DNA from 4 places in the Streptomyces sp. NPDC001137 genome. Region 1 is predicted to be linked to each of the others. Evidence: riboswitches for the same ligand, from Rfam matches in the RefSeq annotation. Region 1 holds a riboswitch; each other region holds the start of a gene.
The links. A riboswitch is a leader RNA that binds a small molecule or an ion and turns the genes downstream of it on or off. The one in region 1 is predicted to bind cyclic di-AMP.
Positions count from the first base shown of each region.

Region 2: it holds a riboswitch for cyclic di-AMP, as region 1 does, so the genes downstream of both, ABT254_RS42945 (M23 family metallopeptidase) here and ABT254_RS39965 (transglycosylase family protein) in region 1, are expected to answer to the same signal.
Region 3: it holds a riboswitch for cyclic di-AMP, as region 1 does, so the genes downstream of both, ABT254_RS35180 (C40 family peptidase) here and ABT254_RS39965 (transglycosylase family protein) in region 1, are expected to answer to the same signal.
Region 4: it holds a riboswitch for cyclic di-AMP, as region 1 does, so the genes downstream of both, ABT254_RS31280 (M23 family metallopeptidase) here and ABT254_RS39965 (transglycosylase family protein) in region 1, are expected to answer to the same signal.

Region 1 is NZ_JBEPBA010000030.1:14,904-22,025, forward strand. Features, by position in the region: gene ABT254_RS39955 (FtsB family cell division protein) at 1-150, opposite strand, end outside; gene eno (phosphopyruvate hydratase) at 249-1,535, opposite strand; gene ABT254_RS39965 (transglycosylase family protein) at 1,749-2,423, opposite strand; cyclic di-AMP (ydaO/yuaA leader) riboswitch at 2,428-2,596, opposite strand; gene ABT254_RS39970 (transglycosylase family protein) at 2,792-3,781, opposite strand; gene ABT254_RS39975 (cytochrome P450 family protein) at 4,000-5,238, shown strand; gene ABT254_RS39980 (nucleoside triphosphate pyrophosphohydrolase) at 5,203-6,213, opposite strand; gene ABT254_RS39985 (SurA N-terminal domain-containing protein) at 6,314-6,958, opposite strand; gene ABT254_RS39990 (glycoside hydrolase domain-containing protein) at 7,100-7,122, opposite strand, start outside.
Region 2 is NZ_JBEPBA010000037.1:44,222-51,343, forward strand. Features, by position in the region: gene ABT254_RS42930 (bifunctional acetate--CoA ligase family protein/GNAT family N-acetyltransferase) at 1-803, opposite strand, end outside; gene ABT254_RS42935 (HPr family phosphocarrier protein) at 1,012-1,293, shown strand; gene ABT254_RS42940 (GntR family transcriptional regulator) at 1,433-2,125, opposite strand; gene ABT254_RS42945 (M23 family metallopeptidase) at 2,314-3,078, opposite strand; cyclic di-AMP (ydaO/yuaA leader) riboswitch at 3,091-3,255, opposite strand; gene ABT254_RS42950 (M16 family metallopeptidase) at 3,459-4,847, opposite strand; gene ABT254_RS42955 (M16 family metallopeptidase) at 4,844-6,241, opposite strand; gene ABT254_RS42960 (DNA gyrase/topoisomerase IV subunit A) at 6,569-7,122, shown strand, end outside.
Region 3 is NZ_JBEPBA010000023.1:103,413-110,534, reverse strand. Features, by position in the region: gene bioB (biotin synthase BioB) at 1-1,144, opposite strand, end outside; gene ABT254_RS35205 (8-amino-7-oxononanoate synthase) at 1,292-2,428, shown strand; gene ABT254_RS35200 (DUF397 domain-containing protein) at 2,500-2,727, opposite strand; gene ABT254_RS35195 (helix-turn-helix domain-containing protein) at 2,737-3,597, opposite strand; gene ABT254_RS35190 (ATP-binding protein) at 3,811-4,269, shown strand; partial or broken gene ABT254_RS35185 (LysR family transcriptional regulator) at 4,407-4,734, opposite strand; partial or broken gene ABT254_RS46595 (LysE family translocator) at 4,741-5,091, shown strand; gene ABT254_RS35180 (C40 family peptidase) at 5,202-5,675, opposite strand; cyclic di-AMP (ydaO/yuaA leader) riboswitch at 5,679-5,812, opposite strand; gene ABT254_RS35175 (hypothetical protein) at 6,228-6,536, opposite strand; gene ABT254_RS35170 (ATP-dependent Clp protease proteolytic subunit) at 6,544-7,122, opposite strand, start outside.
Region 4 is NZ_JBEPBA010000019.1:18,811-25,932, forward strand. Features, by position in the region: gene trmB (tRNA (guanosine(46)-N7)-methyltransferase TrmB) at 1-773, shown strand, start outside; gene ABT254_RS31270 (PrsW family intramembrane metalloprotease) at 844-2,163, shown strand; gene ABT254_RS31275 (aldo/keto reductase) at 2,176-3,126, opposite strand; gene ABT254_RS31280 (M23 family metallopeptidase) at 3,235-4,260, opposite strand; cyclic di-AMP (ydaO/yuaA leader) riboswitch at 4,272-4,429, opposite strand; gene ABT254_RS31285 (PP2C family protein-serine/threonine phosphatase) at 4,694-5,776, opposite strand; tRNA gene ABT254_RS31290 (tRNA-Met) at 5,884-5,957, opposite strand; gene ABT254_RS31295 (alginate lyase family protein) at 6,067-7,122, opposite strand, start outside.

The sequences.
Region 1 (7,122 bases):
CACCAGGGCGAGCAGCGCCGCCCGGCCGGTCAGCCGCGACCGCCGGGCCTGCCGCTTGGTCTGGGAGCGGTAGACCCGGGCCGCCGTCTGCTCGCCGAGCAGCCTGATCCTGGTCGCGGTGGAGAACCGGTCCCGGTCCTTCACGGCCATGTCGCCGCCTCCCGTCACACGTGCGTACGTCCCCGCACACGGTACGGGACCGGTACGGGGACGTACGTACGACTGGCTAAGGCTTAGCCCAGGAAGGCTCAGCCCTTGAAGCGGGGGAAGGCGCTGCGGCCCGCGTACTCCGCTGCGTCGTCGAGGATCTCCTCGATGCGCAGCAGCTGGTTGTACTTGGCGACACGGTCCGAGCGGGCCGGGGCGCCGGTCTTGATCTGGCCGCAGTTCACCGCGACGGCGAGGTCGGCGATGGTGACGTCCTCGGTCTCACCGGAGCGGTGGGACATCATGCACTTGAAGCCGTTGCGCTGGGCCATCTCGACGGCGTCCAGGGTCTCGGTCAGCGAGCCGATCTGGTTCACCTTGACGAGCAGGGCGTTGGCGGTGCCCTCCTCGATGCCGCGGGCGAGGCGCTCCGGGTTGGTGACGAAGAGGTCGTCGCCGACGATCTGGACCTTGTCGCCCAGCTTGTCGGTGATGACCTTCCAGCCCGCCCAGTCGTCCTCGAACAGCGGGTCCTCGATGGAGACGAGCGGGTAGGCCGCCACGAGCTCCTCGTAGTACTCGGTCATCTCGGCGGCCGAGCGGGACTTGCCCTCGAACTCGTACTTGCCGTCCTTGTAGAACTCGGACGCGGCGACGTCGAGCGCGAGCGCGATCTGCTGGCCGGGGACGTAGCCGGCCTGCTTGATGGCCTCGATGATGAGGTCGAGCGCGGCACGGTTGGACTCCAGGTTCGGGGCGAAGCCGCCCTCGTCGCCGAGGCCGGTGGACAGGCCCTTGGTCTTCAGCACCTTCTTGAGGGTGTGGTAGACCTCGGCGCCCCAGCGCAGGGCCTCGGAGAAGGACTCCGCGCCGATCGGGGCGATCATGAACTCCTGGATGTCCACGTTGGAGTCGGCGTGCGAGCCGCCGTTCAGGATGTTCATCATCGGCACCGGCAGCAGGTGCGCGTTCGGGCCGCCCAGGTAGCGGAAGAGCGGCAGGTCGCTGGCCTCGGAGGCGGCGTGGGCGACGGCGAGGGAGACGCCGAGGATGGCGTTGGCGCCGAGGGAGCCCTTGTTGTCGGTGGCGTCCAGGTCGAACATGGCCTGGTCGATCAGGCGCTGCTCGGTGGCGTCGTAGCCGACCAGCTCGGGGCCGATCTGCTCGATGACGGCGAGGACGGCCTTCTCGACACCCTTGCCCTGGTAGCGGTTGGGGTCACCGTCGCGGAGCTCGATGGCCTCGAAGGCGCCCGTGGAGGCGCCGGACGGGACGGCGGCACGACCCGTGCTGCCGTCGTCGAGGCCGACCTCGACCTCGACCGTGGGGTTGCCTCGGGAGTCCAGGATTTCCCGGGCTACGACGACGTCGATGGACGGCACGAGCATCTCCTTCTTGGATGTGACACGGCTACGGCAGTAGCGCGGTGGCTCTGCGGGATGAGCCTAACCGCCCAAGGCCGATCGGCCACGTTGCCGACCACCTCTTGGGCAGAACCGAGAGTAAATTGTTTCCGAACGGAACAAAGAGCGGTGCAAAAAAGAACCCCGCTCCGGTGCGTACGGGGGAACACGCACCGGAGCGGGGAGCCCGCGAGGCTGTCACTTGAGGTGCAGCTGCTGACCCGGGTAGATGAGGTTGGCGTCGGAGACGATGTCCTTGTTCAGCTTGAACAGCTTCTGCCAGCCGCCCTTGACGCCGTGCTTCTCGGCGATCGAGCTGAGGGTGTCGCCCTTGACGACCTTGTACTCGCCGTCGCCCTTCTTGACCTTCTTGCCGGTCGGGGTGGTGACGGTCTTCGTGCTCTTCTCGGTCTTCGCGGCCGGGCGCTCGGCGGAGCGGGAGGCGGCCTGCGAGTCGCTGGAGCGGTTGGTGTTCGCGCTGGGGGCGCTGCCGTTGTAGGCGGCACCGGACAGGCCCGTACCGCAGACCGGCCAGGCGCCCTTGCCCTGGGAGGCGAGGACCTTCTCGGCGACGGCTATCTGCTGCGCCTTGCTGGCCTGGTTGGCCTGCGGGGCGTAGGCGGTGCCGCCGTACGCGGCCCAGGTGGAGGCGGAGAACTGCAGGCCGCCGTAGTAGCCGTTCCCGGTGTTGATGGACCAGTTGCCGCCGGACTCGCACTGGGCGACCTTGTCCCACTCGGAGGCGGTGGCGGCGGAGGCGTTGCCGGCCGCCATCAGCGGAGCGGCGATGGCGACGCCGGTGACACCGGCCAGCGCGGCGACGCGGGTGGCCTTGGACGGACGACGGTGCTTGCCCTTGCCGGAAAACAGCATGGTTCGATCCCCTCACCGACGCCTGCGAGGTGAGCTGTCGGGTTCGGGCCGGTTGAGTTGCCCGGCCGTGCTCTCGCTCTCACGAGACACGGCTACACCCCTAGCCGCCCGTCAACTGCCCGGGACGGCACCTACCTTGGGTCCCCCGCTCCTGCCTACGGCGCTTTACGCGACGACTGTTCCCGTACGACCGCTGGCAGGATTCGGCGTTGCGGCAGCCGGGGCTCGTGTTGACGAGCGGTGACGACGGTAGACACGCGCTCCGCCGAATTTCAAAGACGATCAGGGCTTCTGAGACTCATCCCACACTTTCACTAAACCGGACATTCGGTGGCGAAGTGTGACGTGAACTCCCGTTGTTTTTCGCCCTATTCGGCACCGAGTTTCAGGGTCTGACCGGCGAAGATGTGATTCGGGTCGGTACCGATGGCCTTCTTGTTCTCGGCGTAGAGCGCACGCCACCCGCCGTCCAGGTGAAGGGAGTCGGCGATGGAGGCGAGGGTGTCGCCGGCGTGGACGGTGTACGTGTCGTGCGTGCCGCCGTCGGCCTTGGTCGCATCGGCGGCCTTGCCTGCCGTCTCGTCGGCGCTGGCGCCGCGGTGGCGGCCGGTGCCGGTCGAGCCGGTCGAGCCGGTGTCGACGAGGGTCCAAGTGGACGCCGGGGGCTCGGGATTGTCCGAGTCGTCACCCTTCGCCTTGTCTGTCGGCGAGCTGTCGGCACCCTGTGAGCCGCCTGTGGCCTTCTTGGACGCAGAGGTGGAAGGCGAGGCGGATGTGCCGGATTCGGTGGAGTTGTCCCTCGCGCTCGCGGAGGTCGAGGGGGAGGCGCTGGACGACGAGCCGGAGGACGAATCCGACGAAGAGGACCCATCGGAAGCGCTGCCCGAGGAGTTGGAGAGACCGGTCCAGTCCGAAGACCCGGAGGAATCGGACGAACCGGAACCGCCGCCCAGCACACCGGTGTCGATGTCGGCCGAACCCGAGTCCTTGGTCAGCCCGGAGGTCAGCCCGCAGGTGTGGAAGGCGCCGACGCCCTGGTCGTCCAGGAGCTTCTCGGCGACGGCTATCTGCTGGTTGCGACTGGCGAGGTCGGCCCGGGGGGCGTAGTCGAGGCCGCCGTACTTCTCCCAGTTCTCCTGGGTCAACTTGAGCCCGCCGTAGAACCCGTTGCCGCCGTTCTCGCTCCAGGAGCCGCCCGTCTCGCACTGCGCCACCTTGTCCCAGGTGGTGCCGTCCGCGGCGCTCGCGCCGCCGGCGGCGAAGAGCGGGATCGCGATGGCGGAGCCGGTCACCCCGGCCGCGACGAGGATTGCCGGAGCCTGACGGGGGCGACGGTGTCGACCGTTCCCGGAGAGCATGCGGACGCCTTTCACAAGACAGCAGTGACCGCGCGGCGCATGACACCGACAGGCGTTCGATACCACCGCGCTGGTCCGTGAACGTATCCGCTGCCGATCACTTGTCACAAGTTAATGCCGCGTAGATCACGTGAAGATCACAGACTTGAACGCACGTCATCTTTGACCGGTTCGCCGCGGCGGCGCATCCGCCGGCGGGCTGCGGCTACGGTCGTCCTGTGAACGTCCCGAACACCGCACCCGAACTCTTCACCTGGGAATTCGCCGGCGACCCGTATCCGGCCTACGCCTGGCTGCGCGAGCACTCCCCCGTCCACTGGACGAAACTTCCCAGCGGGGTCGAGGCATGGCTGGTGACCCGCTACGCCGACGCACGTCAGGCGCTCGCGGACGGGCGGCTCTCGAAGAACCCCGAGCACCACGCCGAGGACGCGCAGGGCAAGAGCAGGACCGGCATTCCGGGTGAGCGCAGCGCCAACCTCATGACGCATCTGCTCAATATCGACCCCCCGGACCACACCCGGCTGCGCCGTCTCGTCTCCAAGGCGTTCACCCCGCGCCGGGTGGCCGAATTCGCGCCGCGGGTGCAGGAGTTGACGGACGACCTCATCGACCGGTTCGCGCCGCACGGCGAGGCCGATCTGATCCACGACTTCGCCTTCCCCCTCCCCATCTACGCGATCTGCGATCTGCTCGGCGTCCCGCGCGAGGACCAGGACGACTTCCGCGACTGGGCGGGGATGATGATCCGGCACGGCGGCGGTCCGCGCGGCGGTGTCGCCCGCTCCGTGAAGAAGATCCGCGGCTATCTGGCCGAACTCATCCACCGCAAGCGCGGCGACCTCGGCGAGGACCTGATCTCGGGTCTGATCCGCGCCTCCGACCACGGCGAGCACCTCACGGAGAACGAGGCCGCCGCGATGTGCTTCGTGCTCCTCTTCGCCGGCTTCGAGACCACCATCAACCTGATCGGCAACGGCACCTACGCGCTGTTGCGCAATCCCGGGCAGCGGCAGCGGCTCCAGGAGTCGATCGGGCGCGGTGAGAGCGCACTGCTCGACACCGGTATAGAGGAGCTGCTCCGCTACGACGGTCCCGTGGAGCTGGCCACCTGGCGCTTCGCCACCGAGCCGCTGACCATCGGCGGACAGCGCATCGCCACCGGCGACCCCGTCCTGGTCGTCCTGGCCGCGGCGGACCGCGACCCGGCCCGCTTCACGGAGCCCGACACGCTCGATCTCTCCCGCCGGGACAACCAGCACCTCGGATACGGCCACGGCATCCACTACTGTCTCGGCGCCCCCCTGGCCCGGCTCGAAGGCCGTACCGCCCTGGAGACGCTGCTGCGCCGGCTGCCCGATCTCGAGCTCGCCGCCGACCCCGCCGAGCTGCGCTGGCGGGGCGGGCTCATCATGCGCGGGCTACGAGACCTGCCCGTGCGGTTCACCGCCGCCTGACCGGTCGCGGCCCTCCGTCTCCCTGATCGCGTCCCGGTAGGCCCGGGCGGCCGCCCGCAGCGCGGCCTCCGGGTCCACGCCCGCCGCCTCGGCGCGCACCGCCAGCGCGAGCAACTCGTAACCGACGCCCTCGGCTTGGGGCAGCGGCACGTCCAGGCCGGCCGTCCGCACCCGCGAAGCCAGCTTCGCCGAGAGGGCCAGGCCCGGCTGGCCCAGCGGTATGCCCTCCGTCACCGAGGTGCGCTGCTTCTCGACCGCCTTGGTGCGCAGCCAGTGCTCCTTGACCTCCTCGGGCGTGGCGGCGGTCTCGTCGCCGAAGACGTGCGGGTGGCGGTGGATGAGCTTGGTGACGATGCCGGCGGCCACGTCGTCGACGGAGAACGGGGCGTCCGCGTCCTCCTCGGCTATCCGGGCGTGGAAGACCACCTGGAGCAGGACGTCGCCCAGCTCCTCGCGCAGTTCGTCGCGGTCGCCCTCCTCGATCGCCTCGACGAGTTCGTACGCCTCCTCGATGCCGTACTTCGCCAGCCCCTTGTGGGTCTGCTGGGACGACCACGGGCACTCGGCGCGGATGCGGTCCATGACCTGGACGAGGTCCAGGAGGCGGGCGCCGGGGAGGTCGTAGGAGGCCGGGAGCAGCTCCAGCTCCGGCATCTGTATCCGTCCGGAGCCCGCCAGCCGGGCCAGCCCGTCGGTGAGGGCCGGCTCGCCCTCGCCGGTCGCGACCACCACGACCGTACGGCCGCCCGCGCACGCGTCGACCAGATCCTCGGCGGTGGGCGCGGCCTCGTCGACCCGGATGCCCGCCTCCCGCAGATACGGCAGCTGCGGGTGGGCGCCGTCCGAGCACAGCACGCGGTCGGCGGCGTGCAGGGCCTGCCAGGCGGGCCAGGACAGCAGGCCGGGCGCGACACGGTGGCTGGTGGTGAGCAGGACGATGCGGCCGGGGGCCTGTCCGGAGCTGGTTGCGTTCACGATCCGAACGTAACGCACGCCGCCGACAGCCCCGGAAGTCGTCCACAGGGCTGTGGTCGGCCGGGCCGCTGTCCACAGGGGCCGCGGCCCCGGCGGACCGTTACGCCGTCTGCTGCGTCCCGGTCGCCGTGACCTCGCGCACCCACGGGGTCTTCGCGTCGACACGGCTGCTCTTCTGGACGTCCCAGGTGCCGTAGCGCGGGTTCAGGTCGACATGGAGTTCCTTGGACGCCTTGGACAGCGCGTTCCAGAAGGCCGGCTTGCTGGTGTCGGCGCCGAGGGCCTGGGCCAGCTTCTGGGCCTCCAGCTGGAGGCGCAGGTTCTCGTCGAGGCGCTGCGGGGCGACGCCGTACTGCTGGAGCCAGGCCGTCTGGAGGGCCTTGGAGCCGCCGACCTGCTGCTCGAGGCCGGTGCGCATCTGCTGGACCTCCTTGGGCGTGACGCTCACGCCCGCGTCCTGGGCGGCGCGGTGCAGCACCCGGTCGATGACCATCCCGTGCAGGGTGTCGCGGGTGAGTCCCGCGGTCTGCGAGACGGCCTGCTTGTACTGCGCGTCGTCCTTCACGGCCGCCCGCTGCGCCGCGCGCACCTCGTTCACCCGGGTCTCCAGCTGCGCCACGGTGATCCGCTGACCGCCGACGACGGCTGCCGCACCGGGGTGCGCATCGCTTCCGCAGGCGGTCAGGACGGGGGCCGCGGCGGCGATCGCGGCGGTGAGGACGAGCGCGGTGCGACGGCGGTGCAAGGGAGCCTCCCGAGGAGATTGTGCGACGGTGCACAAAGTCTTGCGGTGATCGATGGTAGGCAGTGGGTCGGCTGTGGCCAACCCATTCGACCAACGATTCACGGCGACTTCGGGCACCGCCGCGCCTCGGAGGGCCGGTGGTCAGCCGGTGATGGCCACCGGGG
Region 2 (7,122 bases), on a different contig from region 1:
CGGACGGAGCGGTGGGCGGGGACGCCGTCGAGTTCCTTGACGTCTTCGGGGAGCGCCTTGTTCACGGCGTACAGCGACCCGGTGAAGCCGGCGTCACGGATGTTGTCGAGGATGCTGCGGCCCACACCCCCGGGGCTGCGGCCCGCGCCGACGACGGCGACGGAGCCGGGCACGAGCAGCCGTCGTACCGAGCGCGCCTCGGCGCGCTGCTCACGCGCGCGCTGGACGGCGAGGGAGCGGTCGGTGGGTTCGAGGTCGAACTCCAGGCGTACGACGCCGTCCTCGAAGCTGCGCTTCTGGGTGTACCCGGCGTCCGTGAACACCTTGATCATTTTGTTGTTGGCGGGCAGCACCTCGGCGGCGAAGCGGCGGATGCCGCGCTCCCGGGCGACCGCGCCGATGTGTTCGAGGAGGGCGGAGGCGACGCCGCGCCCCTGGTGGGCGTCCTGCACGAGGAAGGCGACCTCGGCCTCGTCGGCCGGAGCTGACGCGGGCATGCCGTCGGCACCAATGCGGTCATAGCGTACGGTGGCGATGAACTCGCCGCCGACCGTGGCCGCGAGTCCCACCCGGTCCACAAAGTCGTGGTGCGTGAAGCGGTGGACGTCCTTGGCGGACAGACGAGGGTAGGGCGCGAAGAAGCGGTAGTACTTCGACTCGTCCGAAACCTGCTCGTAGAAGCTGACCAGGCGCTCGGCGTCATCAACGGTGATGGGGCGGATGCGCGCGGTGCCGCCGTCGCGCAGCACCACGTCGGCCTCCCAGTGGGCGGGGTACTCGTGCCGGTCCGGCGAGGTCTGCATGGGCCCCAGAGTACGGCTCGCGTCCGACAACGGCGCGAGGCAGTCTGTGGAGAACACGGCAGTCCGTCGAGGAGAGAACAAGGACGCAAGTCGGGCCGAGGCCGCGGCCCGACCGCCCACCCCGGACGGGGCACAGGACCGCTCCGGAGACGCTTCACGTGTGGGAAACTGGTCTAGACAACCCTGAGACTCTGAAGGGCAGCATCACATGGCTGAGCGCCGCGTCAACGTCGGCTGGGCCGAGGGCCTTCACGCCCGCCCCGCTTCCATCTTCGTCCGGGCCGCCACGGCCGCAGGTATCCCGGTGACGATCGCCAAGGCCGACGGCAACCCCGTCAACGCGGCCTCCATGCTGGCCGTTCTCGGCCTGGGCGCCCAGGGCGGCGAGGAGATCGTCCTCGCCTCCGAGGCCGAGGGTGCCGACGTCGCCCTCGACCGGCTGGCGAAGCTGGTCTCCGAGGGTCTCGAGGAACTCCCCGAGACCGTCTGATCACGGCACCACAGAAGGGCTCGTCCGAATTGCCGGGCGAGCCCTTCGCATTTCCCGCGCCGAGGCGGCGCAATTTCCGGTCGCGGGCAGCAGAAATAATGCCCCGCGAATTGTTCTCTCTTTGTATACGGTGCCCGTGTTAATGCCGCAGGCCCGACATGTTTACGGGATGTTGCGAGTTCCTCACACCGTTCGCCCGCTCCGGGCCGCCGAACCGCAGCCGGTGCGCCGCGCTCGAGCGTTCGGTGTGCAGCGTCGTGACCGCCCGCGCGCGCTCGCTGTCGCCGCGGGCCACGGCGTCGACGATCGCGCCGTGCTCCGCCCAGGACTCCACGGGGTTGGCCGGTGCCTCCACGGCGTACATCCAGGCGATCTTGTGGCGCAGCTGGGTCAGCATCGAGGCCAGCGCGGGGCTGCCGGAGGCCTGGGCGAGCGTCTCGTGGAACCAGCCTCCCAGGGAGCGCAGATCCTCGCTGTTGCCCCTCCTGGCCCGCTCCTGGCCCAGTCTGACCAGGCCGCGCAGCACCTTGAGATGGGCGTCGGTGCGCCGCTGGGCGGCCCGGGAGGCGCCGAGCGGCTCCAGGAGCATGCGCATCTCCAGCAGGTCGGAGGCCTCCTGCTCGGTCGGTTCCGCGACGCACGCGCCCGCGTGCCGCCGGGTCACCACGAAGCCCTCGGCCTCCAGGGTGCGCAGGGCCTCGCGCACGGGGACGCGCGAGACGCCGTAGCGGCGCGCGAGGAGTTCCTCGGTGAGCCGGCTGCCACGCTCGTAGACACCGGCGACGATGTCGTCCCGGATCGCCGTGCACACCGAGTGCGCCGGAATACGCATGACCGACCTCCGACTTAATCCCCGTGAAACGTCGATGATTGACGTGTATCGGTGACTCTATTGCACGGAGCCGGAATTTCCGACGGCGGGCCGGAATCCATGGATATTTTTTGGACAGTGGGGCGGCAGAAACACCGAAAGCCCCGGCTCGGGAGCCGGGGCCTCGAGAGGGGTCTTGCGACCCGTCGTCAGACGTTCACACCGTGCGAGCGCAGGTAGGCGACGGGGTCGATGTCCGAGCCGTACTCGGGGGTCGTACGGGCCTCGAAGTGCAGATGCGGTCCGGTGGTGTTGCCGGTCGCGCCGGAGAGGCCTATCTGCTGGCCCGGGGTGACCGTCTGGCCCACCGAGACGCCGATGGACGACAGATGGCCGTACTGGGTGTACGTGCCGTCCTGCATCTTGATCACGATCTGGTTGCCGTAGGCGCCGCCCCAGCCCGTCTGGACGACGGTGCCGGAGCCCACCGCGTGGACGGTCGTGCCGCTCGCGGCGTGGAAGTCGATGCCGGTGTGGCTGCCGGAGGACCACAGGGAGCTGCTGGCCCGGTAGCCGGTGGAGACGTACGAGTTCGAGATCGGCGCCACGAAGGTGTTGAGGCGCTTGCGCTCGGCTTCGCGGGCGGCGCGCTCCTTGGCCTCGCGCTCCTGCTTGGCCTTGGCGGCGGCCTTCTGGCGTGCCGCCTCCTGGGCCGCCTTCTTGAGCGCGGCCTCCTCGGCGGCCTGCTTCTGGGCGTCGGCCTGGGCGTCGATCCTGTCGGCGATCGTGTCGCCGATGGTGATGACGGGGGTGAGGCCGGTCTGCTCGACGGAGGTGTCGGCGGCGAGCGCGGGGGCCGCCAGGGTGCCGATGACGCCGGTGGTGGCGAGGGCCGCGACCCCGGCGGCGCGGGTGGTGGTGCGGTGCATCCGTGTGGGGCGACGGTGCTTCCCGGTGGCGCGCGTGAACGCCATGTGGTGGCTGGTCCTTTCCTTCCCTCTCGCCTACCGGGTTAGCTGACGGGTTCGGAGCAGGAAGGTCTCCTACGGACCCCCTCGCTGCACGCGCGGGCGTCCGATTCACCCCAGGGACTGCGGTGGGTCCCCGGCTCCCCTGGCTCGCGCCGTACGGGGACTCGGCGATGGCTGTCCGGTGCCGCGGGTGCGGCGCGGTGCCTGACGGACAGCCCGGACGACGCTAAGCGGGAGCACTTTCAATCCCCAAACGGATCACGCCTTTTGTAGCGCATGCCACAGGGCAGACAGGCAACCTCTCCCTCAATCCGGACATTAGGGAGCCCTGGTGACGCATCCGTCACCAGGGCCCCTACGCGCGCGTGCCGCTGAGGCAGCCTCTACTCGGCTGTCACGACGGTGACTTCGCCGATCCCGAGGGCCTCGACGGGCTCCTTGATCTGGGCCGCGTCACCGACGAGAACCGTCACCAGACGGTCCACCGGGAAGGCGTTCACGGCCGCCGCGGTGGCCTCCACGGTGCCGGTCGCGGCGAGCTGCTGGTACAGCGTCGCCTGGTAGTCGTCGGGCAGGTGCTGCTCGACCTGGTCGGCCAGCGTGCTGGCCACGGCCGCCGCGGTCTCGTACTTCAGCGGAGCCACACCGACGAGGTTCTGTACGGCGACGTCGCGCTCGGCGTCGGTGAGGCCGCCCTCGGCGAGCGTGCGCAGCACCGTCCACAGGTCCTGGAGCGCCGGGCCGGTGTTCGGGGTGTCGACGGAGCCGCTGATGGCGAGCATCGCGGCACCGGAGCCGTCCGGGGCGGACCTGAGGACCTGGCCGAACGCGCGCACACCGTAGGTGTAGCCCTTCTCCTCGCGCAGGACGCGGTCCAGACGGGAGGTGAGGGTGCCGCCGAGGCAGTACGTGCCGAGCACCTGGGCGGGCCACACGCGGTCGTGCCGGTCGGCGCCGACGCGGCCGATGAGCAACTGCGTCTGGACGGCGCCCGGACGGTCGACGATGATCACGCGCCCGGTGTCGTCGGCGGTCACCGGCGGCACAGGGCGGGGTTCGGCCTTGCTGCCCGTCCAGACGCCCAGGGTGTCGCCTAGCAGGGCGTCCAGGTCGATGCCGGTGAGGTCGCCGACCACGACGACGGTGGCGGTCGCGGGCCGGACATGGCGGTCGTAGAAGGCGCGTACGGCCGCCGCGTCGATCTTCTCGACCGTCTCCTCGGTGCCCTGGCGCGGGCGCGACATGCGCGAGGTCGCCGGGAACAGCTCCTTGGAGAGCTCCTTGGCGGCACGGCGCGAGGGGTTGGCCAGCTCGTGCGGGATCTCGTCCAGGCGGTTGCGGACCAGCCGCTCGACCTCGCTGTCGGCGAACGCGGGCGCCCTGAGGGCGTCGGCGAGCAGACCGAGCGCCTTCGCGAGACGGGAGGCCGGGACCTCCAGGCTCAGTCGTACGCCCGGGTGGTCGGCGTGCGAGTCGAGGGTGGCTCCGCAGCGCTCCAGCTCGGCGGCGAACTCCTCGGCCGAGTGCTTGTCGGTGCCCTCGGAGAAGGCCCGCGCCATGATCGTGGCGACGCCTTCGAAACCGGCCGGCTCGGCCTCCAGGGGCGCATCGAGGAGCACCTCGACGGCGACGACCTGCTGGCCGGGGCGGTGGCAGCGCAGGACGGTCAGGCCGTTGTCCAGCGCGCCGCGCTCGGGGGACGGGAACGCCCACGGCTTGGCCTCGCCCGCCCGGGGCTGCGGGTGGAACTGCATCGTGGCGAGCTCGGTCACTTGGCCGCCTCCTCGTTCTGGTCGGTGGCTTCCACCGTGGCTTCGGACTCGGGGTCTTCGGGGAAGTCCTCGTCCTGGGTGTGCTCCGCGGACTCGGGCGAGAGCGGCTCGTAGACGAGCACGGCGCGGTTGTCGGGCCGCAGGCGGGCCTTGGCGACCTCCTGGACCTCCTTGGCCGTCACCTCCAGGACGCGCTGGACGGCGGTGAGGGCGAGCTGCGGGTCGCCGAACAGGACGGCGAACCGGCACAGTTCGTCGGCGCGGCCCGCGACCGTGCCGAGCCGGTCCAGCCACTCGCGCTCCAGCTGGGCCTGGGCGCGCTCCATCTCCTCGGCCGTGGGGCCCTCGGCGGCGAACCGGGCGAGTTCCTCGTCGATGGCGGCCTCGATGACCGGCACCTCGACGTCACCGGAGGTCTTCACGTCCAGCCAGCCCAGGGAGGGCGCTCCGGCCAGCCGCAGCAGACCGAATCCGGCCGCGACGGCCGTACGGTCGCGCCGTACCAGCCGGTTGTAGAGGCGGGAGGACTCGCCGCCGCCGAGGACGGTGAGCGCCAGGTCGGCGGCGTCCGCCTCGCGCGTGCCGTCCTGCGGCAGCCGGTAGGCCGCCATCAGGGCGCGCGCCGGGACCTCCTCCTCGATGACCTCGCGCAGCTCCTCACCGATGATCTCGGGCAGCGAGCCGTCGCGGGGCTCCGGCTTCCCGTCGTGCGGGGCGATGGACCCGAAGTACTTCTCGACCCAGGCGAGCGTCTGCTCCGGGTCGATGTCGCCGACGATCGACAGGACGGCGTTGTTGGGCGCGTAGTACGTGCGGAAGAACGCGCGCGCGTCCTCCAGGGTCGCCGCGTCCAGGTCGGCCATCGAGCCGATCGGCGTGTGGTGGTAGGGGTGGCCCTCCGGGTAGGCGAGGGCGGTCAGCCTCTCGAAGGCCGTGCCGTACGGCACGTTGTCGTAGCGCTGCCTGCGCTCGTTCTTGACGACGTCCCGCTGGTTCTCCATGGACTCGTCGTCGAGGGCGGCGAGCAGGGAACCCATCCGGTCGGCCTCCAGCCAGAGGGCGAGCTCCAACTGGTGGGCGGGCATGGTCTCGAAGTAGTTGGTGCGCTCGAAGCTGGTGGTGCCGTTCAGCGAGCCGCCGGCGCCCTGCACCAGCTCGAAGTGGCCGTTGCCCTTGACCTGTCCGGAGCCCTGGAACATCAGGTGCTCGAAAAGGTGAGCCAGGCCGGTACGTCCCTTGACTTCGTGACGCGAGCCGACGTCGTACCAGAGGCACACCGCCGCGACCGGGGTCAGGTGATCCTCCGAGAGCACCACGCGCAGGCCGTTGGCCAGGCGGTGCTCGGTCGCTGTCAGGCCCCCGGTGCCTGCCTGGTCTGTGGCCGTGTGACCCATGGGCATGTACGTCCCTTCGCCTCGCGGATGCGGTGGTTCTAACCGCGGTTTTCCTGCCGGTCCTGCCACTGTATGCAAGCGTGCAGATCGTCGGCGAAGTTCCCGGACCACATACGCCCACAGCGGATCGCGTAGCCTGCGGGCAGCCGCGGCGAGGTCGGCCCCGCCCACCGGCCGGGACCGCCGAGACGGGGTCCTGGACCCGCGTTGTCAGTGCCGCGGTCCACAATGGTCCGCGACAGATACCGTTCACGCTTCAGCATGAGCGAGCCGAAGGGGACGTGAGCGACCCGTAGGCGAGCAGCCAGAAAAGAGGAGCCGGCAGCGATGGCCCGCCGCAGCACGAAGACCCCGCCGCCCGACGACTCGTTCGAGGAGCGCATCCTCGACATCGACGTCGTCGACGAGATGCAGGGCTCCTTCCTCGAGTACGCGTACTCGGTCATCTACTCCCGAGCCCTGCCCGATGCCCGCGACGGCCTCAAGCCGGTCCACCGCCGCATCGTCTACCAGATGAACGAGATGGGGCTGCGCCCCGACCGCGGCTATGTGAAGTGCGCGCGCGTGGTCGGCGAGGTCATGGGCAAGCTGCACCCGCACGGCGACGCATCGATCTACGACGCCCTGGTGCGCATGGCCCAGCCCTTCTCCATGCGCGTTCCGCTCGTCGACGGCCACGGCAACTTCGGCTCGCTGGGCAACGACGACCCGCCGGCCGCGATGCGGTACACCGAGTGCCGCCAGGCCCAGGCGACGAGCCTGATGACGGAGTCGATCGACGAGGACACGGTCGACTTCACGCCCAACTACGACGGCCAGGAGCAGGAGCCGGTCGCCCTTCCCGCGGCCTTCCCGAACCTACTGGTGAACGGCTCGTCGGG
Region 3 (7,122 bases), on a different contig from region 1:
CCAGGTCGGTGCGCGGTTCGGCGGAGGGCGCCGGGGCCGCCGTACCGCAGACACCGCCGTCCGCGTGCGATCCGCACCCGCCGTCCTGGTGGGAGCCGCAGCCGGTCCCGGCGTGCGAACCGCAGCCCCCGCCCGCGGCGGCCCGGTGCTCGGGCAGGGTCACCTCGCCGGCGCCCTCCACCTCGAAGCCGGCGTCCGCGATCATCTCCAGGTCGGCCTTGCCGGCCTGGCCCTCGCTGGTGAGGTAGTCGCCGAGGAAGATCGAGTTGGCCAGGTTCAGGGCCAGGGGCTGCATGGTCCGCAGATGGACCTCGCGGCCGCCGGCGATGCGCACCTCGACGTCCGGGCACACGAACCGCACCATCGCCAGGATCCGCAGACAGCGCTGCGGGGTGAGGTGCCACTCCTTGGCGAGCGGGGTGCCCTCCATCGGGATCAGGAAGTTCACCGGCACCGAGTCCGGGTCCAGCTCGCGCAGCGAGAAGACCACGTCCACCAGGTCCTCGTCGCTCTCGCCCATACCCGCGATCAGACCGGAGCAGGCGGACAGACCGGCCGCGTGCGCCTTGTTCACGGTGTCCACCCGGTCGGCGTACGTGTGCGTGGTCGTGATGTCCCCGTACGTCGCCTCGGACGTGTTCAGGTTGTGGTTGTAGGCGTCCGCGCCCGCCTCGCGCAGCCGCTCGGCCTGGCCGTCGGAGAGCAGACCCAGACAGGCGCACACCTCGACGCCCTCGTTCTGCTCCTTGATCGCCTTGATGGTGCCGGCGACCCGGTCCACGTCCCGGTCGGTCGGCCCGCGCCCGGACGCCACCAGGCACACCCGCTTGGCGCCACCCGCCAGACCGGCCGCCGCGGCCTGCGAGGCCTCGTCCGGCTTGATCCAGGTGTACTTCAGGATGTCGGCCTTGGAACCGAGCCGCTGGGAGCAGTAAGAGCAGTCCTCCGGACACAGTCCGGACTTCAAGTTGACGAGGTAGTTGAGTTTCACCCGTCGGCCGAACCAGTGCCGGCGCACCTTTCCGGCCGCGGCCACCACATCGAGCACGTCGTCGTCGGAAGTGGCGAGGACGGCCAGAGCTTCCTCGCGGGTCGGCAGCTCGCGCCGAAGCCCCTTGTCCACCAGCGTGTTCAGCAGGTCCATGAGAGCCGATCCTGTCCTACGGAAGCGCTCCCGGCCAAGGAGAGATTGAACAAGAGGGACACTTCGTCGTGTGTGTATTGCCACACCATGGGGTGCGGCCCGTCCGGCTAGTGTCTGTCCACTGCCTACAAAAGCCCCGGAGGAGCCATGGCGTTCGGCTGGATCGACGAACAGGCGCGGCTGCGCCGCCGCGCCGGACTCGTACGGACCCTGCGCCCGCGCCCGGCCGACTCCCCGCTGCTGGACCTCGCGAGCAACGACTACCTGGGCCTGACCCACCATCCGGCCATTGCCGAGGGTGCGGCGGAGGCCGCGCGGACCTGGGGCGGCGGCTCGACCGGTTCGCGACTGGTCACCGGTACGACGCAGCTCCACACCGAGCTGGAGCACGAGCTCGCCGACTTCTGCGGTTTCGAGGCGGCTCTCGTCTTCTCCTCCGGCTACGCGGCCAACCTCGCCGCGGTCACCGCGCTGGCCCCGCACGGCTCGCTGATCGTCTCCGACGCGGGCAACCACGCCTCCCTCATCGACGGCTGCCGGCTGGCCCGGGGCACCACCCAGGTCGTCGGGCACGCCGACCCGGAGGCGGTGCGCAAGGCGCTCCAGACCCACGAGGACGGCGCGGCCACCGCGGTGGTCGTCTCCGACACGGTCTTCTCGGTCGACGGCGACGCCGCCCCGCTGGCCGAGCTGGCCGCCGCCTGCCGGGAGCGCGGCGCGGGACTGCTGGTCGACGACGCGCACGGCCTAGGCGTCCTCGGTGACGGCGGCCGCGGCGCCCCGCACGCGGCGGGCCTGGCGGGCGCCGACGACGTGGTCGTGACCGCCACGCTGTCCAAGTCGCTCGGCAGCCAGGGCGGAGTCGTCCTCGGCCCCGCCCGGGTCATCGACCACCTCGTCAACGCGGCCCGCACCTTCATCTTCGACACGGGCCTCGCGCCCGCCGCGGCGGGCGCGGCTCTGGCGGCACTGCGACTGCTGCGCCGCGAACCGGAGCGTGCGGCACGCGCGCGTGCCGTCGCCGGCGAACTGCACGCACGCCTGACCGCCGCGGGTCACGAGGCGGTACGACCGGACGCCGCGGTGGTCTCCGTGCGCGCTCCGTCCCCGGAGGGGGCCGTGCAATGGGCCGCCGACTGCCGTACGGCAGGGCTCGCCGTGGGCTGCTTCCGTCCTCCTTCCGTGCCCGACGGCATCTCAAGGCTGAGGCTGACCGCCCGCGCGGACCTCTCCGAGGCGCAGATCGAACGCGCTGTACGTGTGATCGGCGAGACGCGACCATGAGTCGGCGTGACACGGCCGTGTGCCGCACGATGCGGAACTGATCGGAACTGGCCAGGGCCGATCGGGACTGATCAGGACTTGTATGCGGCCGTGAAGTCCGTCCAGCTCTCGGGGGAGAGGAGCAGGGCGGGCCCGGCCGGGTCCTTGGAGTCGCGCACGGCGAGCAGTCCGGCCCACGGGCCGGAGTGCGGCCGTGCCGTCTCCACGCAGTTGTTCGCACCCGTGCTGTAGCTGCTGCGCAGCCACCGCACGCCGTGCAGATCGGTACTGGAGGGTACGTTCCGAGGCAGTGCTGACATGGTGCCTCCTTACGCGCCGTCACCTATCCCGGCGATGTAATCCAACGAGTCCTCGGGCGAAAGGGCGTGGCTCTGAAGGGCGTTGAAGGCCTCGGTATAGGCCCGGAGGTCTTCTTTCCGTTCGAGGTAGAGGCTACTCGTCAAGTGGTCGAGAACAACCACGTCCAGATCGGAAGTGCTCGAAAATGAGAAGATTACGAAAGGTCCGGTGACGCCGACATGCGCTCCGGCAGCGAACGGCAGTACCTGAAGCCGCACTTGAGGTAGACGCGCCGCCTCCAGGAGCCGTTCGAGCTGCTGGTCCATGACCTCGGGGCCGCCGATCTCCCGGCGCAGCACCGCCTCGTCCAGTACCGCGCTCAGCTCCAGCGGCGGATCCGAACGCAGTACGTCCTGCCTGGCCAGCCGTACCTCGACCAGGGCGTCGAGCCGTTCGTCGTCCAGTCCGCCGACGGCTGCCCGGGTCACCGCGCGCGCATACGCGGGCGTCTGCAGAAGGCCGGGCACCACGGACGTCTCCAGCGTGCTCATCGAGCTCGCCTGGGACTCCAGACTGATGAAATCGCGGTAGGTCGGGGGCAGTACCCCGCGATAGGCGTGCCACCAGTGATGCCGGCCGCCTCCTTCGTCGGATCCTGCCAACACCAGCAGCAATTCACGGAGTTGGGCGTCCGCCACGGCGTAGGCGTCCAGGAGTAACCGCACATCGGCCGGTTTCACCCCGCTGGCGCCGGTCTCGATCCGGCTCACCTTCGACTGGTGCCAGCCCACGAGCCGGGCGGCCTCACCACTGGTGAGCCCCGCGCTCGTGCGTAACGCACGCAGTTCGGCGCCCAGTTTCCGGCGGCGCACCGCGGGACCGTGTTGCATGCGCTTCTCCTTACTCCTTCCGTGCCACCCAAATACGGTCTCTCGTCGCAGAGTTCACCGCTTTGGGGGACAGATATATGCATATCTTGGTGGATCGCCACCCGTGACGGGCGCGGTAATGGCAGTCTGGCGACGAAGCACCAGTCCGGGACCGTACTCGAACCATCCGCTCCGTGTCGGACTCCGGTCCCGTGGGAAAGGGACGACCGCGCCATGGCAGACCATTTGGAAGCATCCGTCACTCTGCCGAGCGATCCCGCCTCGGTCTCCGCGGCCCGCGGCTTCGTGGTCACCACGCTGGCCGAGTGGGGACTGCCGGCGGACACGGAGGCCGCCGAGACCATCCGCCTCATCGTCTCCGAACTCGCCACCAACTCGGTACAGCACACCTTCGGTCAGTCGCCCACCTTCACGGTGGACATCGAACTCCACCGGGACGAGCAGCTCCGCATCGGTGTCACCGACAGTCACCCCCGCTTCCCCAAGCGGCTGCCCGCCGCCGTGCAGCAGGACAACGGCCGCGGCATGGTGATCATCCGCTGGCTCGCTGCCGAATGCGGTGGCCGACTGCATGTCCGCCCCACCCGCGAGGGCGGCAAGACGGTCACCATCGAACTCCCGTGGACGGTACCGGCCCAGCCCGTGACGGCGGCGGGGCAGCAGGAGCCGTAGTCGCTCAACCGAGCCGCGCCCGGCTGAACGCCCCGCGCACAGCGCCCGGAAGGCGTCCGCGGCCGGTGCCACCTCGTCGGGGCGGTGGGCGACCGAGACCGTACGGCGCAACTCGCCCCCTTCCAGCAGGTGCATCCCTCCACGTCGGGATGTGCCCGGCGGAACGCGCTGAGCACCGGCGGCAGCAGCTGGATCCCCGCCGTCAGGAACGTCCCCAGCAGGCGCGTGCCGCCCGAGAGCCCGGTCAGCTGCGCCAGTTCGTGCCGCGCCCGCTCCCATTCGTCCAGCACCCGGCGCCCGGGCAACGAGCAGCTCTCCCGCACCCGTCAGGCGCGCCCTGCGGTGATGCCGCACGAGCAGCGCTGTGCCGGCCTCCCGCTCCAGCTTCGCCGGCTGCTGGGAGGGCGCGGGCGCCGTACAGCCGAGTCGCTCGGCGGCGCGGGTGATCGAGCCCGCCTCCGCCACGGCACCCTCGTCTCCCGCCGGGCCGGTGTCGCCTGCGCACTCGGTGTCGGGGGCGGGCCGCTTCTGCAGACGGCGCTTGCGGTGGCCGGCGTCGCCGCGGTCCTGGCCGCCGTTCCGGCGCTCTTCCGGGCACTTCGGCTGCTCGGCGGCGGCTACGGTGCTGTACGTGGGCCTGAGGACGCTGCGGGGGCTGCGCCGGTCCCGTACGGGGAGCGTCGAGGTGCCGGTGTCCGCCGCGCGTAGGGGTTCATGACCAATGCCCCGAACCCCAAGGCGCCGATCACCTTCCTGAGTCTGCTGCCGCGGTTCGTGCCCGCGGGCGGTGCGGCGCTGCCCCGGACGCTGCTGCTTGCTGCCGGCGGCTCTGGGGGCGGTGCTTCTCCTCGAAGCGCCGCCGGGCCTTTGATGTCGCGTCATGCCCCGCGGGGGCGACGGCACGTCAGGTTGCCGTCGCCCCCGCGGGAGAGTCAGCTGACCCGGCCGTACCAGACGCTGGAGGTCCAGATCTTCTGCAGCTTCACGACGTCCCCGGACTTCGGGGCGTGCCAGATCTTCCCCTTCCCGGCGTAGATGCCCACGTGGTAGACGTTGGAGCCCGAGTGGAAGAACACAAGGTCTCCGGCCTTCCGGCTCTTCGCGGAGATGTGCCGGGTCTTGTTGTATTGCTGGGCCGCCGTACGGGGCAGTTTCTTGCCCGCCTTCTTGAACGAGTACAGCGTGAGCCCTGAGCAGTCGAACCGGCGTGGTCCGCTGGCGCCCCACTTGTACGGGGAACCCTTTTTGGAAGCCGCGATCTGAAGTGCCTTCGTCGCCATGGTGGCTGCCGAGGCGTCGGAGGCGACGCCCGGGACCACGATGGAGCCGCCCACTGCGGCGATGGTGAGGGCCGAGGCCGTACCGGCCCGGACCATCAGCGACGGGACACGATTGAGCGCAGTCATGCGCAACCCTTCGTCAGCCGCCTGTGAAGGATGACCTGTCGGATTCGGGCTGGCGAAGTTGCCCGGCCGCTGACGCGGCTTCACCCCAAGGGCTGCTCGACCCGGTCATGGCGTGACCGTTCCGGCGACCCGTCTTGCTTGGGTCCTCCACTCCTGCCGATCCACTCCTGTCGACCGGTCATCCGGGCGGCGGCAGGACTCGGCGTCCGCCCGGATCGCCCCGCCGCTGCGGCGGGGGCTTGTCGTCAGACAGGGATCTTCACCCATACAAGTCCGAAAATCCCAATGGAACCGGGAGTTTGTGTCGTTACTCACCACTCACCCGTTCGGGTGGACACCCCTGCGTTCGAGGGGGCGTTGAGGCCCCCGAGGAGGCCCGGACCAGCACCGGAGCACCAGATTCCGGCCTTGCGGCAGGCGCGTTGCGCAACCCTGACGGTCGCGAAAAAGGAGCCGCGACTACGCCGAATGGGGGTACCTCGTTTGGTCCGTTTGACCTCCGGTCCGGACGCTTCGCCGACAAGCGGAAGGCCCGGACCGGTCATACGTGCGTCAACTGTGGGGCGGTGGCGGCACCGTGACCCGGGCGGTGCGCCGCTCCCCGTCGAGCACCCGCAGGGCGCGCCCCAGCGTCGGGGCGTGCAGTTCGGTCTCGCCCCGCTGGTGCATCAGCGCCAGGGCGTCGCGCAGCTGGGCCGCCTTGCTCACCAGCGCCTGCGCGGCCCGCAGCCCGCGATACGTGTCGCCGTGCTGCGCGGGGTTGATGCGGCCGAGCAGGTCGACCACGTCGAGGTAACGGTCGATCAACTCACCCTCGGCGTGCGTGAGGGCGGGCAACGGCGGGAGTTCGGGTGGGAGCACCGGCCGCTCACCGCCCGGTGGGCGGGGCGAGGGTGGACTTGCGGCTGGGGATGATCCGGTCCACCAGGCCGTATTCCACGGCTTCCTGGGCGTTCAGGATCTTGTCCCGCTCGATGTCCGCGGCGACTTGCTCCGGGCTGCGTCCCGTGTGCCGTACGAGCATCTCCTCCAGCCGGGCCCGCATCCGGCCCAACTCCTCGGCCTGGATGGCCAGATCGCTGGTCTGTCCCTCGATGGGTTCGGCCAGGAGCGGCTGATGGATCACCACGCGTGCCCCCGGCAGCGCGAACCGCTTGCCCGGCGTGCCCGCCCCCAGCAGCACCGCGGCGGACGAGCCGGCCTGCCCGAGGCAGATCGTCTCCACGTCGCAGCCGACGTACTGCATCGTGTCGTAGATCGCCGACGTGGCGGTGAACGAGCCGCCGGGGGAGTTGATGTAGAGCGAGATGTCCCGGTCCGGGGCCTGGTACTCGAGGTGCATGAACTGGGCCATCACATCGTTCGCCGAGGTGTCGTCGATCGGCGTCCCGAGAAAGACGATCCGCTCCTCCAGGAGCTTGGAGTACGGATCCATCGTCTTGGTGCC
Region 4 (7,122 bases), on a different contig from region 1:
GGCATACCCGGGTCAAGGGGGAGCCACGGTTCCCGGACGGGCCGAAGGCCGATCCTGCCGGGTCGCACTTCGAGCGGCGGATCCGGAGCTTCCAGCCGCGGCGGAGCCGGGTGACCGCCGGGCAGGCCGATGCGCTGCAGCGGCTGTGGCCCAAGTGGGGGCTGGACATCGACGGGCAGCGGACCCTCGATCTCGGCGAGCTGTTCGGGAACGGCAATCCCGTCGTGCTGGAGATCGGGTTCGGGATGGGTGAGGCCACCGCGCAGATGGCCGCCGCGGACCCGGAGACGAACATCCTCGCCGTGGACGTGCACACCCCGGGGCAGGGGAACCTGCTCAACCTCGCCGACCACGACGGGCTGTCCAACGTCCGCGTGGCCAACGGGGACGCGATCATCCTGCTGCGCGAGATGCTCACCCCGGATTCGCTGGACGGCCTGCGCGTCTACTTCCCCGACCCGTGGCCGAAGAAGCGGCATCACAAGCGGCGGCTGATCCAGCCGGAGTTCCTCGACCTCGCCGCGGCCCGGATCAGACCCGGCGGGATCGTGCACTGCGCGACCGACTGGGAGCCGTACGCCGAACAGATGCTCGAAGTGCTGACGGCGCATCCGGAGTTCGAGAACACGCAGCCAGAGGGCGGTTTTGCGCCCCGTCCCGACTTCCGGCCGCTGACCCGTTTCGAGGGCCAGGGACTGGACAAGGGACATGTCGTGAACGACCTGCTCTTCCGTCGCGTACAGCACCACAACCAGCCCCCCACCGGCGCCTGACGCCCCACGGCCCTGCGGGCAATCCGAAGTACCGTCGCGGGCGGCGCCCTCCCTCGTTAGGGTCAATGCCGTGGCCACCTTTCCCCCGTACCCGACGCATCCGCCACACCCCGGCGGCCCGGCCGGCGGTGCGCTCGGGCACGCTCACTGGTGGCAGCGCAGAGCGGTCCGCTACGGCGCGCTCATCACCCTGCTCGCGCTCTCCGGGCTCGTCATCCTCGCCCTGGTGCGCGAACAGACCGGCACCGAAGGGTTCCTGGTGGGGCTCGGGCTGGCCGTGCTGCCCGTGCCGCTTCTCATAGCCGCGTTCCGCTGGCTGGACCGCGTCGCCCCCGGCCCCTGGCGCAACCTGCTGTTCGCCTTCGCCTGGGGGGCCTGTGCGGCGGCGCTGATAGCGATCGTCGCCAACAGCTTCGCCACGAAGTGGATAGCGACGGCGACCGCCGACCCGTCCAGCGCGGACACCCTCGGCGCGACCGTCATAGCGCCCATAGTCGAGGAGTCCTCGAAGGCGGCCGCCGTGCTGCTCGTCTTCCTGTTCCGCAGACGGGACTTCACCGGGATCGTCGACGGGGTGGTGATAGCCGGGGTCACCGCCACCGGCTTCGCGTTCACCGAGAACATCCTCTACCTGGGCACCGCCTTCGGCACCGACCAGCTCAACGGCGACCGCGGCATCGCCTCCGTCACCGCGGCGACGTTCTTCGTGCGCATCATCATGTCCCCGTTCGCGCACCCGCTGTTCACCGTGCTCACCGGCATCGGCTTCGGCATCGCCGCGCTCTCCGCGGAGCGCCAGCACCTGCGGCGGGTCCTCGTCCCGCTCTTCGGCCTGCTGCTCGCGATGAGCATGCACGCGATCTGGAACGGCTCCTCGGACTTCGGCGAGTACGGCTTCTTCGCGGTGTACGCGGCCTTCATGGTCCCCGCGTTCGGCCTGCTGACCTGGCTGGTGATCTGGACCCGCCAGCGCGAACTGCGCACCGTGCGAGAGGAACTGCCCGCCTACGCCGTCGCGGGCTGGCTCACCCCCGCCGAGCCCTATGCCCTCGGTTCGATGCGGGCACGCCGGCTGGCCCGCGAACACGCCGCCCGCCACCTCGGCAAGCCCGCCGCACGCGAGGTCGCCCAGTACGAGGCGTACGCGACCTCCCTGGCCTTCTTGCGGCACCGGGGGCGCCGTGGCCGCGCCGGTGCCGACTTCGTCGTCAGGGAACGCGAGTTGCTGTACGAGCTGTGGCGGCGCCGGGAGGTGGCCCGCCCGGCGCTGGACCACGCGGCACGGATGACGGCGCCCCCGGTGCCGGTGGCGGCGCCGCCCTGGCCGGTGTACGGGGCGTACGGGTACCCGGCGGTGCCGAATCCCGCGTACAACCCGTACCGGTCGTAGGACCCGAGGCGGTCAGGCCGACGCTTCCGTCAGGCGGGCGACCTCGGTGTCGGTGAGCGTCAGTTCGCCCACCGCGAGCAGCGCCGGGAGCTGCTCCACCGTCCGCGCGGAGGCGATCGGGGCGGCGACCGTCGGCTGGGCCGCGAGCCAGGCCAGGGCGACCGTGGCGACCGGGGCGTCATGGGCCTGGGCGATCTCGTCGAGGGCGGTCAGGACCCGCTGCCCCCGCTCGGACTCCAGGTGCTTGGCCGCGCCGCCCGCCCGCGGGCTGTCGACCGTCGCGCCGGGCCGGTACTTGCCGGTGAGGAAGCCGGAGGCGAGGGAGAAGTACGGGACGGCGGCCAGACCGTAGCGCGCGGCCACTTCCTGCAGCTCGCCCTCGTACGTGTCGCGGGAGACCAGGTTGTAGTGCGGCTGCAGGGCCACGTACTTGGCAAGGCCCTCGCGGTCGGAGAACTCCAGGGAGGCGCGGAGCCGGTCGGGCGAGATGTTGGACGCGGCGATGTGCCGGACCTTGCCCGCCTTCACCAGCTCGTCGAGCGCGCCGATGATCTCCTCGACCGGCACCTCGGGCTTGTCGAAGTGGGTGTAGTAGAGGTCGATGTAGTCGGTGTCGAGGCGCCGCAGGGACGCCTCGGCCGCGGCCTTGATGTTCGCGGCGGACAGGCCCTGGAACTCTGGGTGCTGGCTGACCTTGGTCGCGATGACCACGTCGTCGCGGTTGCCGCGCGCCCTGACCCACTTGCCGATGATCGTCTCGGACTCGCCGCCCTGGTTGCCGTCGACCCACGACGAATAGGAGTCGGCGGTGTCGACGAAGTTGCCGCCGGCGGCCGTGTACGCGTCGAGCACGTCGAAGGAGGTGGCCTCGTCGGCGGTCCAGCCGAAGACGTTGCCGCCGAGGGAGAGCGGGAAGACCTCGAGGCCGGAGGAGCCCAGCTTGCGCAGAGAAGGAGAAGTCATGGTCTACGTCAACGCCCGCCCAGGAGGCCGCTCTTCCGCAGTGGGCGCAAAGATCCCGTAAACAAGCGGACTACGGCACTCCGGGTACGGACGGAGAGCGTACGGGTGTCAGGGGTTGAGGCCCTTGCTGCGCAGCCACGTCATCGGGTCGATGCCGGTGGCATTGCCGTCGAGGTGGACCTCGAGGTGCAGGTGCGGGCCGGTCACGTTGCCGGTGGCGCCGATGCGGCCGATGACGTCACCCGTGCTGACCTTCTGGCCGACGCTGACGCTGATCGACGACTGGTGGCAGAACCAGAGCTCGGTGCCGTCGTCGAGGGTGAGGATCGTGCGGTAGCCGTACGAGCCCGCCCAGCCGGCCTGTGTGATGGTGCCGGAGTGGATGGCCTTGATGAGCGTGCCCGTGGGCGCGGCGAAGTCGAGGCCCGTGTGGTAGCCGGAGGACCACATGGAGCCGGCCTGACCGAAGGTGCCGGTGATCGTGTACGACACGACCGGCAGCTTGAACTGCTTGGCCAGCTCGGCGAGCTTCGCGGCCTCGGCGGCCTTCTTGGCGTCCGCCTCCGCCTTCTCCTTCGCGGCGGCGGCCTTGGCCGCGGCCTCCTTCTCGGCCTCGGCGGCGGCTTCGTCGATCTGCTTGGCGAGGGCCGCCTCGGTGGCCGCCTGGCTCTTGCTGTCGATCTGGACCTGCTGCGACTCGGCCTGCGCCATGATCCGGTCGCGCAGTGCCTCACCGGCGCCCTTGGCACCCTGTGCGCTGCCCTCGGAGGTGGTGGCGACATCGCTGAGCGCGGTCGCGGAGCCCTTGGGGGCGTCGGAGCCGCCGTCGAAGACATGGCCCACGGAGGCGAGATCGGGCATGGAGATCGACACCGGCGGCTTGCCGGTGTTGGCGCTGGCCATGCCGCCCGCGCCGACGGCGGCTATGACGCCGACGCCCAGGACCGTGGAGCTGCGGGCGAGTCCCCCGCCGCGCTGCTTGGCGACGCGGTGCCGGCCGCGTACCGGGGCGATGGAGTCCTCGGTGGGATTCCACTCCTCCCAGGGGCCCTCGTCGGTGCGTCGGACGGCGAAGCCGAAGGGCTCGGTGCTCGGCACGAACGGGGCTTGCGGGGCAGGCGGGTTGGACGCCACGTGGGCGTGCTCCTTTCCTTCCTTCTCGCCTACCGGGTTAGCTGACGGGTTCGGAGCAGGAAGGTCTCCTACGCGCGTATACCTGCCGTGCTGCCACGGCTGTATCAGCGCGATTCACCCCAGGGTGGTGGTTCCCCGGTTCCCTTGCGGGATTCGGCGCGTGCGCACGGAGCCGCCTCTTGTGACGGCTGGGACGACCGCGCTGCGTTATCGAACGTTAATAGACCCGGGGTGCCGATTCCAAGGTGTTCCGCTTGATCATTAACCTTTCCGACCTGGACGTACGGCGCATGAACGGCGAAAAACGGGCGAGTTGACCGCGCCTCAGGAATCCCACGGACATTGACGGTTTGTCAGTTGTTATGCGGAGGGGGTTCGCCCGATCACACCCGGTCACAACCGGCCGCACCTCGTCGCGCCCGGCCGCACCTGCTCAGGGGCGCCTTACGGCGAGCAGCGCCATGTCGTCCGTCATGGCCTCATCGGCATGCCTGCGCACCTCCCGCGCGAGGGTGACGAGCAGCGCGGCGGGGTCGTGGAAGACCCGGCCGGCGAGTCGTTCCGCCGGATCGAAGAACACCCCGTGCTCGTCCCGCGCCTCCGACAGTCCGTCGGTGTACAGCAGCAGCGTGGCCCCGCTGCCGAACGCCGTCTCCTCCGCGCGGTCGGGCCGGCTCCCGAGCCCGCCCATGCCGAGCGGCAGAGCGGGCTCGCGGGCGTGCAGGGTGCGCACGGTGCCGTCGGGGCACAGCAGCAGCGGGGGCGGGTGGCCGCGGGTGACGATGCGTACGACGCCCTCGCCGTGCGGGAGTTCGGCGAGCACGGCGGTCGTGAACCCCTCGAACAGCTCGATCCCCGCGCGCCGCGCGGCCTCCCGCTCCAGCGCCCGGTCCAGCCGCTGCGCGACCGCCTCCAGCGTGGCCTCCTGCTCGGCGGCCTCCCGGAAGGCCCCGATGACGACGGCCACAGCGGCCACCGCCCCCATCCCCTTTCCGCGTACGTCGCCCACGACCAGCCGTACGCCGTGCGGGCTGTCCTGCACGGCGTACAGGTCGCCGCCGATGGACGCGTCCGCCTGCGCGGCCTCGTACCGTGCCGCGATCGCGAACCCTCCGATCCGCTCGGCGGGCTCGGGCAGCACGGCGCGCTGGGCGGCCTCGGCGATCTCGCGCTGCGAGGCGAGCTCCTCGCTGCTGCGGCGGACGAGGAGGTTGATGAGGACGGCCAGCACCGAGACCGTCGCCACGGTGGCCAGCTCGGTCACCGCCTCGACCTGGAGGAGGATGCCCACCTCGGCGTGGATCGCGGTGACGACCAGGACGGTCGCGCCGCCGGTGAGGACGGTGCCCCGGCGCGAGTACAGCGGGGCGGCGACCAGGGGGGCCGCCGTGAAGAGGGGGCCCGCCGTGAACCGCGACGGGGTGAGGTAGTCGTAGCAGGCCCCGCCGACGATCAGCAGTGCCGGGAGCAGCCGCACGAAGGTGCGTGCGTATGAGATCGGCCCCTCGTGCTCCACCGCTCCAGGTTTCCCGGGACGGCGGCGCGGGGCGAGCCGGATGGCCCGACCGGGGGAAACACTCAGGGCCGGAGTCCAGTGACTGGACTCCGGCCCTGAGCCTTGAGTAGCGGGGACAGGATTTGAACCTGCGACCTCTGGGTTATGAGCCCAGCGAGCTACCGAGCTGCTCCACCCCGCGTCGTTGTGTAACCAGCATACGCCATCCGCGGGGCTGTCTGCGCCAGGGTTTGCGTCCGCCCCCGCTCACCTGGGTTTTCCGGTGTCCGTAAGGGCCCGCGGGGCCCGCGTCAGGCGGCCGGGTTGTCCGCGTGGGTGAGCGTCTCCCAGGAGACGAAGAGGTCGTCGGTGCCGGCCGGGCGGGTCTGCGCGACCAGCTTGTGGGCGGCCGGGACGGGGGTGCCGAGCCGGTTCTCCAGGTGGTTGAGGACGACCTCCAGGTCGGGGCCCATGTTCCCGACGACCCTGCCGCCGCACAGCCACCGCGGGGGCTTCTCCCCCATCTCGTAGCGGGCGTGGAAGTCGAGGGCCGCCTTCAGCCGGTCCTTGACGTCGCCGTACAGGTCGACGCCCTGGTGCCAGGCGGTCTCGGCGATGTGCGCGGTGGCGGCGAGGGAGTAGCCGACGTGCTTGAAGTTGCGGCAGGTCTCCTGTGCGATCCCGTCCTCGAACTTCGTCTCCTTGAACCAGTACGTCTCCAGCTTCTGCACGGTGTTGGCGTCGGAGCCGGCCGGGGTGAGCGGGATCTTGCCGTCCTTGCGCAGGTAGAAGTAGTCGGGCACCAGGCCCCGGAAGCGTTTGACGGCGGCGTCGAAGGTCTTGTGGTCGTCGGTGAAGACGGCGATCCCGATGGCGGCGTCGGTCATCGCGAGGTCCCAGTTGCCGTTGTAGTCGGGAAGGTCCCTGGTGACCTCGGGGAGGTAGGCGGTGCGCAGCATGGCCGCGAACCGCCGTACCCGGTCGGCGGGCCAGCCGGCGCCCGGTGCGTACCGGATGATCTCCGCGGCCCGCGCCCAGGTCGACCCGGCCCAGGAGGACTGCAGCTGGGCGTCCTGCGCCGTGTGCCGCTTCAGCTGCGCCGACCAGGCGTCCATGATCTCCCGGGCCTTGGCGGCGTGCTCACGCTGACCGGTGACGCTGTACAGGAGGGCCTGCGTGTAGGCGGCGATGGCGTCCTGCCGCTCCTCCAGACAGCCCTTCGCGCCCTTGCCGCCCCAGGGACAGTTGACGATCGCGGTCGGCTGGGCCGTGTACTTGTACGAGCCGTACTTGCTGTCCCGCATGTCGAGGAACGCCTGCAGCCAGGGCTGCTTGCCCGCGATGACGTTCTTGCGTACGACGTCCAG